DNA from 3 places in the Burkholderia sp. PU8-34 genome. Region 2 is predicted to be linked to each of the others. Evidence: predicted binding sites of a transcription regulator. Region 2 holds the regulator's gene; each other region holds the start of a gene.
The links. The regulator FliA, encoded in region 2, starts transcription of late flagellar genes. The targets are predictions, from matches to a motif close to CTAAAGTTTNNNNNNNNNNNGCCGNTA.
Positions count from the first base shown of each region.

Region 1: the regulator FliA is predicted to act here: its motif matches at 1,877-1,903, upstream of flgM (flagellar biosynthesis anti-sigma factor FlgM).
Region 3: the regulator FliA is predicted to act here: its motif matches at 1,270-1,296, upstream of ACV22Z_RS04880 (DUF4088 family protein).

Region 1 is NZ_JBSAXC010000012.1:171,109-174,377, forward strand. Features, by position in the region: gene ACV22Z_RS25640 (M24 family metallopeptidase) at 1-733, shown strand, start outside; gene ACV22Z_RS25645 (flagella synthesis protein FlgN) at 992-1,432, opposite strand; gene flgM (flagellar biosynthesis anti-sigma factor FlgM) at 1,512-1,847, opposite strand; gene flgA (flagellar basal body P-ring formation chaperone FlgA) at 1,988-3,151, opposite strand.
Region 2 is NZ_JBSAXC010000020.1:56,788-60,056, reverse strand. Features, by position in the region: gene flhF (flagellar biosynthesis protein FlhF) at 1-361, shown strand, start outside; gene ACV22Z_RS31205 (MinD/ParA family ATP-binding protein) at 354-1,166, shown strand; gene ACV22Z_RS31200 (RNA polymerase sigma factor FliA) at 1,189-1,923, shown strand; gene ACV22Z_RS31195 (flagellar biosynthesis sigma factor) at 2,008-2,589, opposite strand; gene ACV22Z_RS31190 (DUF2515 family protein) at 2,634-3,269, opposite strand, start outside.
Region 3 is NZ_JBSAXC010000002.1:35,498-38,766, forward strand. Features, by position in the region: gene ACV22Z_RS04875 (hypothetical protein) at 1-263, shown strand, start outside; gene ACV22Z_RS04880 (DUF4088 family protein) at 382-1,158, opposite strand; gene ACV22Z_RS04885 (AzlD domain-containing protein) at 1,429-1,770, opposite strand; gene ACV22Z_RS04890 (AzlC family ABC transporter permease) at 1,767-2,519, opposite strand; gene ACV22Z_RS04895 (AraC family transcriptional regulator) at 2,757-3,269, opposite strand, start outside.

The DNA of each region.
Region 1 (3,269 bases), on a different contig from region 2:
CTCCGAATACGACCTGGCCCGCGTGATCAACGATGCGTACGGTGCGCGTTCGGCGGTGGCGCTGACGTTCCCGTCGATCGCGGCGAACGGCGCCAATAGCGCGTCCGCGCATTACACGGCGGCGAGCGCCGACGTCGAGCTGACGGAAGGCGAGCTCGTGCTGCTCGACAGCGGCGCGTACTACGAAGGCGGCTTTGCGACGGACTGCACGCGCGTCGTGTTGCGCCGAACCCGCCCGGATACGGTGGCGCAGCCTTGGCAGCGGGAGATCTACACGGTCGCGCTGAAGGCGTGCATCAAGGGGCTCGTCACGCCGTTCCCGAAAGACGCGTCGGGCGGCGACGTCGATGCGGCCGTGCGGCAGGTCTGCCGCGACCACGGCTACGATTTCGGCCACGGCACCGGGCACGGCGTCGGGATTCACGTGCACGAAGGCGGGGTGCGGTTCGCGCCGGGGTCGAAGTACGGCCTGGTGCCGAACGCGGTGATCTCGGTCGAGCCGGGCATCTACGTGCCGGGCAAGGGCGGCGTGCGGATCGAGAACATCGTGATCATCCATCCGAGCGAGCACGAGCCGGACAAGATGACGTTCGAGAACATCGTCGCGGTCGGCTACGACTGGGATCTGATCGACCTCGACCTGTTGACCGACGACGAACGCGATTACCTGCGCGACTACGAGCGGCTGTGCGTCGAGCGGGGCACGCAGGTGACGCCGTGTCCGCTGCTGTAAGCGCCGGCGACGACGCAGAGGCGGGCGGTGCCTGCCGCCCGCCGATCATCGATGCCGTCCGGTCTGTTGTTGCCGCATCAGGCGGCGCGGCTGCGCTGCCGCGTATCGGCGGGACGCGTGTGCCGGACTGGGCGCCGGCCTGTCGAAGCGGAATGTGTGGTGAGCCGGGGTGTGACGGGGTGGCCCTGACGCGGGCCGTTGACCGCAGCCGGTGTCAGTGCTTCGTCAGCGCTTCGTCAGCGCTTCGTCAGCGCTTCGTCAGCGCATCAACGCCGCCACCCGTCCATCCGGTCCGTAGACGCCGGTCGGCGCGGGCGCCGAGCGCAGCACCGCGAGCGCGCGCTCGTTGTAGTCCATCCGGATGCGGATCAGCATCCCGTTGGTCGCATTGGCCTGGCGCGCACGCTCGGCGGATTGCTGCAGCAGCCGCCAGCGGCCGGCGAGGCGCGCGTCGCGTTCGGCGGCCTGGTCCATCCCTTTCTTGCCGCCGGGGAAGCCGAGCGCCGACAGCTGCGTGTCCCGCGCGCGTTCGAGCCGCGCGAGCCGGTCGAGCAGCGCGCTCTTCTTTTCGATGATGTTCGGCAGCATCGCGAGCGGCTCGGGCGTCGTCAGCGCCTTCTCTTCGTAGGCGAGCAGGGACGCGAACGCTTCGACCGTCGCATGTTCGTCGTTGACCGTGGCCAGCAGCTCGTCTCTCATCGCGTCTCGCTCGTCACGCCAGCGCGCGGCAATTCGCGCGCCGGCAAAAAACCAGGGGGCGCCGGCCTGTCGGGCCGGCTCAGCTGCCCTGCGGGCGCTGCTGCTGCAGCAGCTCGCGGGCGGTATTCAGCACGCCGTCGGCGATCTTGCCCGGATCGATCGTCAGCGTGCCGTTGTTCAGCGCGTCCTTGATCGACTGGACGAGGCCCGTGTTGATGTCCGCATTGCCGGACGCCGACATCGTGCGCAATTGTCCGGACAGCCCCGACAGGTTCACGGTCGCGTCGCCGCCGGTCGCGCCTGCGGGCGCCGACTGCTCGCCGGACGCCGCGGGTGCGCCTTGCTGCGGGCGGGCCGCGCCGGTGCCGGTGGCCGGGGCGCGGGTGTTCGGGGTGGGCGTGGAATCGATCTTCACGATGGTGTTCCTGTACGGTTTGACCCAGATAACGGCATGGCGGGGCCAAACTTTAGCACCGTGTTTCGGGCGATTCCTCCAAATAAACAATCCTTTGCATTCTTACAACTGCGCTCCCCGATGCTCGGCGGGAGCGGACCCTAAAGCGGAATCTCCACCGTACCCGCGTCCTTGACGATCGCGGTGACGATCTGTCCCGCCGCCATCCGCACCCGCACCGACTGGCCGGGCGCCGCGTTCGCGAGCGCGCTGCCCTCGGCCGAAATCGTGAATCCGGGCCCGGCCGCGACGACCCGCACGGTCTGGCCGGCCGACACCGACGCCGCGCTCTTCAGCATGTCCTGTCGCAGCGGCAGCCCGGCGGCGACGCGCGCGAGCGCGGTCGAGCCGATCGCCTGCGACGGATCGGTGATCACGGCAAGCGGCAGCACGGTCAGGTCGCCGTCGCGCGCGACGAGGTCGGCCGCGGTCAGCGCCTCGCCGGGCGCGATCTGCCGCGCGGCGACGTAATAGGTGGCCTGCACGGCAACCTTTGCCTGCAGGTAGACCGTCCACGGCCGCTCGCCCGCGCAGCGCACGCCGACCGTCGTGCGGCCCCACAGGCGCGCGCCGGTCGGCAGGAACGGCTCGAGCGTCGTGCAGGCGGCGAGCCCGCGCGGAAACGCGGCCGCGACGGTCGCCGTCGTCTTGCCGGGGAGGCCGGCGATCTGCTGCTGGAGAAAGGCGAGCGCGGCGCGGCGGATCGTGTCGGGATCCTGCTGGCCGGGCGGCACGGCCGGTGCGGGTGCGACCGTCGCCGTAGCAGAGGCGGAAGCGGGCGGCGTAGCCGGTGTGCGCATCGCCGTAGCGGAAGCGGGCGGTGCAGCTGGTGTGCGCATCGCCGTAACCGAAGCGGGGGGCGCAGCCGGCGTGCGCATCGCTGCCGCTGCCGCCGTCGCGCTCGCGCGCGCCGCCGCCGGGCGCGGCGCGAACGCCGGTCGGGGCGCTGTGCGGGCGGTGTCCTGCACGATCTCGCCGGGCGTACCCGCGACAACCGTCACGATCCGGCCCGGATCGGCGGCTGCCGGCATCGCGCCCGCATTCACGTTTCCGGAAAGCCGGCGGCCGCTGCTTGCCGCATTCGCATTCGCGAGCGCGGATTCGGCGGTCTCGCCGCGTCCCGGAATCACGATCATCCCGTCGTCCGCGGCCTGCGCCGCCGCCGGGACTGTCCACAGCGCCGTCCACAGCGCCACGGCGAGCGCGAACGCGCGCCGCGCGCGCGGCCGCCGTCCGTCGTCGCTGCGAAATCCGCTGGGAGCCATCGCCATATCCTCGACCCGTTGATCCGCTTTGCATTCTAGGGAGCCGGACCGCCGCGCAAACGATGAATAGAGGGGGGCTTTGCCGCGTTATTCGCCCGATTGCCGGTTGCGTGCGCCG
Region 2 (3,269 bases):
GCTGCTGCTCAACGCGACGAGCCACGGCGACACGCTGAACGAGGTCGTGCAGGCGTACCGCAGCGCGGGCGACCATCCGGACCTCGCCGGCTGCGTGCTCACGAAGCTCGACGAGGCGACCCATCTCGGCGGCGTGCTCGACACGGTGATCCGCTACAAGCTGCCCGTCCACTACGTGTCGACCGGCCAGAAGGTGCCGGAGAACCTGTACGTCGCGACGAAGAAATTCCTGTTGAAGAGTGCGTTCTGTGTGCCGCGTGACGGCTCGCCCTTCGTGCCGCAAGACGAGGACATGCCCACGCTGCTTTCCGCGTTGACCGCACGTTCCACCGCCGAGCTGCACGAGGTGCGCTTTGGATAAATGCATGATCGACCAGGCTGAAGGATTGCGCCGCCTGCTGGCCGGGCGTGCGTCGAGAATCGTCGCGGTGACGGGCGGTCCGGTGGGCGTCGGCTGCACGTCGACCGTCGCGAACCTCGCCGCCGCGCTCACGGCGCTCGGCAAGGACGTGCTCGTCGTTGACGAGCGCGCCGACGTGCACTCGGCCGCCGCGACGCTCGCCGGCGCATGGCTGCGCGACGGCGCGCGCACACGGGTCACCGGCGGCTTCGCCGTGTGCGCGGCAGCGCGGCTCGCGCGCGCCGGCTACAGCGACGCGCAGCTGAGCGATTTCATCGACGGGCCGGCCGACATCGTGCTCGTCGATGCGCAGCTCGGCGCAGACGGCAGCTTCTCGGCGCTCGCGCGCGAAGCGCATGACGTGCTGATCGTCACGCGGGTCGCCGCGCAGGCCATCACCGAGGCATACGCGTGCATGAAGCGGCTGCATTTCGCGCATGCGATCGCGCAGTTCCGCGTGCTGACCAACCACGTCGGCAGCCATGCCGATGCGCGGATCGCGTACGACAACCTCGCGGGCGTCGCGCGCCGCTACCTGGCGGTGTCGATCGCCGACGCCGGCTGCGTGAGCGCCGATCCGCTCGTCGAGCACGCGCGCGAGCTCGTGCGCACGGCAGTCGACGCGTTCCCGACGTCACCCGCCGCACGCGACTACCGGCAGATTGCCGCCGACCTGCTGTACTGGCCGCTGCGCCCGAGGCCGGGCGCGCGGCGGACCCTTGCGGGCAGCCCGTCGTTCGCGGCGGGGGCGGCACACGCCGCGTGAGCGTCACAGGAAGGAGAGAGCCATGATGTACAACGCTCAAGGAAAGATTTCGCAGGCCGACGTGCTCGCGCAATACGCGCCGCTCGTGCGCCGCCTTGGCCTGCAGCTCGTCGCGAAGATGCCGGCGAGCGTCGACCTCGACGACCTGATCCAGGCCGGGATGATCGGCCTGATGGACGCGGCCGGCCGCTACAAGGAAGACCAGGGCGCGCAGTTCGAGACCTATGCGACGCAGCGCATCCGCGGCGCGATGCTCGACGAGCTGCGCAGCAACGACTGGCTGCCGCGCAGCCTGAGGAAGACGTCGCGCGAGGTCGAGCAGGCGGTGCACCAGGTCGAGCAGCACCTCGGCCGCGCGGCGAGCGAGGCGGAGATCGCGCAGCACCTGAACATGCCGCTCGACGAATACCAGGGCATGCTGCAGGACCTGCACGGCAGCCAGCTCATCTACTACGAGGATTTCGACCGCGCGGCGGACGACGAGCCGTTCCTCGACCGTTATCGCGTCGACCACGCCGATCCGCTGTCGGCGCTGCTCGACGAGCACCTGCGCGAGGCGCTCGTCGAAGCGATCGAGCGGCTGCCGGAGCGCGAGAAGCTGCTGATGTCGCTGTACTACGAACGGGGTCTGAATCTGCGCGAAATCGGTGCGGTGCTCGAGGTCAGCGAATCGCGCGTGTGCCAGCTGCACAGCCAGGCGGTCGCGCGATTGCGCGCGCGGCTGCGCGAGCAGGCGTGGGTCGGCGCGGAGAACTGAGTGGGCGGTCGGCGCGGGGTGCGCAGCTTCTGCGCTACCCAACGGGTTTGTCCGCTACGCAGCGTCTGCATCAAATACCGCGCCTCATTCGTCTTGCCAATCTTCCATCAGAGGTGGGCCGGTCAGTTGCAGCGTAATCAGGTAGCGCTCGTCTTCCGGCCGGTTTTCGTGAATGAAGCGGCGAACATCGATCGACACCTGATATTTGTCACCCGCCAGCCAGAACGCTTGAGGCGAGAGGTTGGATCGCATGCGTGCCCTCGTCTCGGGCGTATCTGCGATCGGCGGATGTCTCGCAACAAGAATCGGATGCCAGCCTCCGCGACGCAATTGATTCTGCAAATCGAGAAGGATTGCCATCGTCGCATCGAGCGGCAGTGTTTCAACCTGGGGCGAAAGGGTGACGGACCAAACCTTTCCATGCGTATCCGCATAGATACTGAGAAACTTCGCAGCGGGCGTCACGAATCCATATTGAGTGTCGCTAAACCGCAAAGCTGCAGGCCGCTTGACATACAGATTGATCGAATTGTCCTGCGTCGCAATCGGCAATGTCGAGCGGGATTGCTGACGCACTTGCTCATACGGTTCTCCAATCGTCAGCACAACCTCATCGACGGGCCGAATCGCCGCCAAGCCCTCCCATATAAGGGCGAGCGCGAACATGGAGCCAGCTATCCGCCAGCACCATCCAGTTTTCCGGATCGTCATCAACGGCCTCCCTGCGCAATAACAAACAGGGAGTTTTCCACAAGCACACGTTGAATCGGATCTCTCAATAGCTCCTCGAATCGACGCGCGGCGCGCATTACAAATGCCATTCGCTGATCTGCATTGGCCAGGTTTGCCAGCGGCTGCTTGCTGAACACTTCTTGCCGCGCATTGCCACCATTGACCGTACATTGATTGGCAAGCGTCAACTGGATCTCTCGAGACGATGCCGTTGGAATGTTCAGAGCCCACGCAAACTGATTGGCCCGCATCAATACCGCAAAATATGGGTCGTCGTACATGGCGGTCTGGAGAATGTTGAGCTGTTCATGTCGAGCCAGCAACCTGACGCCTTCATTCAGATCCCCGGCATCTATCGCTCTGAAGCCGCCGCGAATTTCGTCTTTCATCGAGGCAAACGGGACGCTGTCGCCGATCGGCCACCGAACCGTTCCCCGGAGTTGCGCGCGTTCGCCCAAGCAACGCTCAAATCGTTGGAGACCGAATTTCTTGTAGAACATGTGCAGCGGCCAGATATCCAGAAACAGCGACATGTTGCCCTTGGCGAGCATCTCATAGGCCTTGCGCGCGCCTTCTCCGGCCGCTTGATCGTGAACCGGCATTCTTGGCGACCC
Region 3 (3,269 bases), on a different contig from region 2:
GTGGTGTCGGCGCAGCAGCCGGCAAGGCGGCCGACGGCGAGACCGGTGCAGTCGGCTCGGCGGCCGACGAGGCCAAGGACACCGCATCGTCGGCTGTCCACTCGGCGAAGAAGCACGTGAAGCACGCCGCGAAGTCGACGAAGAGCCATGCCGGCGCCGCGAAGGCGAAGGCCGGCGAAGCGGCCGAAGGCGGCGAAGCCGCCCAGGGCGGCGCGTCGGTCGGCGTGCAGGGCGGTGCTTCGGGCCAGGGCGCAGCGCAGTAAGCGGCGTTCGCCCGCCGGCACGACGGCCGCCCCGGAAGGCGTGTCGTGACGGCGGCCATCCGGCGGCCCGGTTCGCTTCGCGCGGACCGGGCCGTTTTTCATTGCGGCCGGCGCGCAGTCACGGCCGGCGCTGTTCCGATGCGTTGCCTTGCGCGGTCCGCGGCTGGACGGGCGCAAACACGCTGCGCAGCCACGCGGCGAGGCGCGCGAACACGTCGTACGGTTCGTCGACGAAGATCTCCGGCTTCAGCAGACGCAGGTATTCCATGATCTGCTGGGCTTCCTGTTTCTGGAACGAGCCGTGCGCGAGCCCGAGCCGCAACAGCCCGCGCAGCTCGCCGAGCTTGTCGCGCGCGGTGCTGCCGACGCTCATCTCGCACGCGAGCTTCGCTTCGTAGACCCGTTGCCGCAGCGATTCGGCAAGCCGCCACGCAGGCGTCTGCATCTGTTCCTCGAGCGCCTGGATGTCGAGGACCGCGCTCTTGATCTGCGCGGCGAGCGGGTCGACGAGACTCGCGTCGCCCTGCGCCTCGGTGACAATCGCCTTCGCCCAGTCGCGGCACGACTTCGCGAGCTCGTCGGGCGTCCATTCCGACCGCGACGCGAAGCCGAAGCCGAATTCGCCGGCCTGCCGCATCAGGATCGCGACGACGTCCGGGAATTCCTTGTCGAGCGTGCGTTTCGCCCACGCATACTGGCCGCCCTCCAGCATCCGCTGCACCGCGTGCTCGGTCAGCGGCACCATGTTGTCGAGCAGTTTTGCGCGCAGGAAATCCTCGAACGACGGCGTCGCGAACTGCGGGTCGAGTTTCAGCGACACGCGCACGAACGCGTCGTAGTCCTTGCGCAGGGACGCGAGCGTGTCGTCCTTGAGGGAAAGGGTGATCTGGCCCATGAATCGTCTCGATGGCGGCCCGCGCGTGCCGGAGCCGACGGCGCGCGCCGGTACGGGCGGAGCGTCGACGGACCGATCTGCGCCGGGGCCGATGGCGGGTCTTCAACCGTTTATCGGCACACGGGCGGAAAACTTGAGCGGGCCGCGCCAAAGCGCGCGCCGCGCGGTGGGCGGCCAGTGGGGGAGGCAGGCGGCATCCGGACGAGGCGGCCCGCCGGATGCGCGTGTCGGCGGCGGGGCTGCCGCCGTGGCTGCCGGCGAGCGCGTCGCTCAGCCCGGCAGCCAGCCGTGCGGCAGCACGACGCCCTGCCAGAAGAAGAACACGGCGAGCCCGGCGGCGATCGTCACGAGCGGCCGGCGCGTCGCCGCCGACACCAGCACGGCGGCGAGCGCGCCGACGAGCTGCGGATTGCGCCACGTGAGCTCCGCCGTCCCGCCATGCGGCGACACGGTCATCGGCACGATGATCGCGGTCAGCACGGTGACAGGCACGAAGCCAAGCGCGGTACGCACGAGCGGCGGGAATGTCAGCCGTTCGCCGAACAGGAACAGCGTCGAGCGGATCGCATACGTGATGACGGCCATTCCGAGGATCAGCAGCGCGTAGTTCACGATGCGGCCTCCGTGCGCGAGCCGGCGCGCGCGCGGTCGTGCAGCAGCGTGAGCGCGACGCCGACGACGACCCCGGCTGCCACCGCGCCGAGCAGGCCGAGCTTGTACGGCCAGCCCTGCCAGTAATAGGCCAGCGTGCCGGCGGTGGCGGCCGCCGCGAAGAAGCGCAGCGTGCCGAGCTGGGGCACCACGATCGCGATGAAGGTCGCCGCCATCGCGAAATCGAGGCCGAGCGACTGGAGCCCCGGGAACGCGGCGCCGAACCACAACCCGGCGATCGTCCAGATCTGCCAGTTCACGTACATCGCGATTCCCGAGCCGAGGAAGTAGTGCGGGCCGATCGCGCCCGGCGGGAAGTGCCGATAGTGCGCGTACGCGACCGCGAACACTTCGTCGGTCATCAATGCGCCGAGCGTCGCGCGCCAGCGCAGCGGCAGGTGCGCGACATAGGGCGCGAGCGTCGCGCTGTACAGCAGGTGGCGCAGGTTGACGATCAGCGTCGTCGCGAGCACGATCGCGAAGCCCGCGCCGCCCGCGATGAGCCCCAGCGCGATGAACTGCGCGGAGCCCGCGAACACGGTCAGCGACATCAGTGCGCCGTGCCAGCCGGCGAGCGGGCCGCCGCTGACGAGCGTGCCGTAGATCACGCCGAACGGCGCCGCGCCGACCATCATCGGGATCGTGTCGCGCGCGCCGTCGAGCCACTCGTTCAGTGGACGGCGGGGGGATGAAGCAGGGGTGTGATTCAAGATGGTGCCTCCATCTTCTGGAGGATAGCGGGGCGGCACGCTGCCGACTTGTACGTTCTTGCGCTGCCGTGTGCGGCGTGCTGCGCGACCCCCGATTCGCGATCCGGGCGACGGGCGTTCCGGCCGCCTTTTTGTCTTTTCCTGCGCCTTCCCGCCTGCCATGCCCGGACTTCGGGCCGATGCGCACGCACGTGCCGGGCGGCCGCGGCGGCGGCACGCGGCCGGCGCGTCAGCGCGTCAGCGCGTCTGCCAGCGTCCCGGCGGCACGCCGAACATCCGTTTGAAATGCCGGGTGAAATGGCTCTGGTCGACGAAGCCGCTGTCCGCCGCGACGTCGGCGACGGCGACGCCCGCGCGCAGCGGCGCGAGCGCGCGCTGCAGGCGTAGCTGGTTGCGCCACGCATGCGGCGGCATGCCGGTCGTGCGCGTGAACAGGCGTGCGGCGTGGAACGGCGACAGGCCGGCCGCGCGCGCGACCTCGTCGAGCGTCATCGCGCGCGTCAGGTCGGCGGCGAGCTGCTCGCGCATCGCCTCGACGCGCGGTTCATCCTCCGCGAGCGGTGCCGGCCGCGGATGGGTGTCGGCATGACGGACGATCAGCGTCGAGAACGCGTCGAGCATCGCCATTTCGGCCGCGAGCGGATCGTATGGGCGCGATACGCCGGCGCCGGCAGAGGTGTCCGACACCCCTCCGTATTCGTACGACGCGCTCGCGCGTTCGCTGCCGGCTTCCATCAGCCGGTGCGCGTG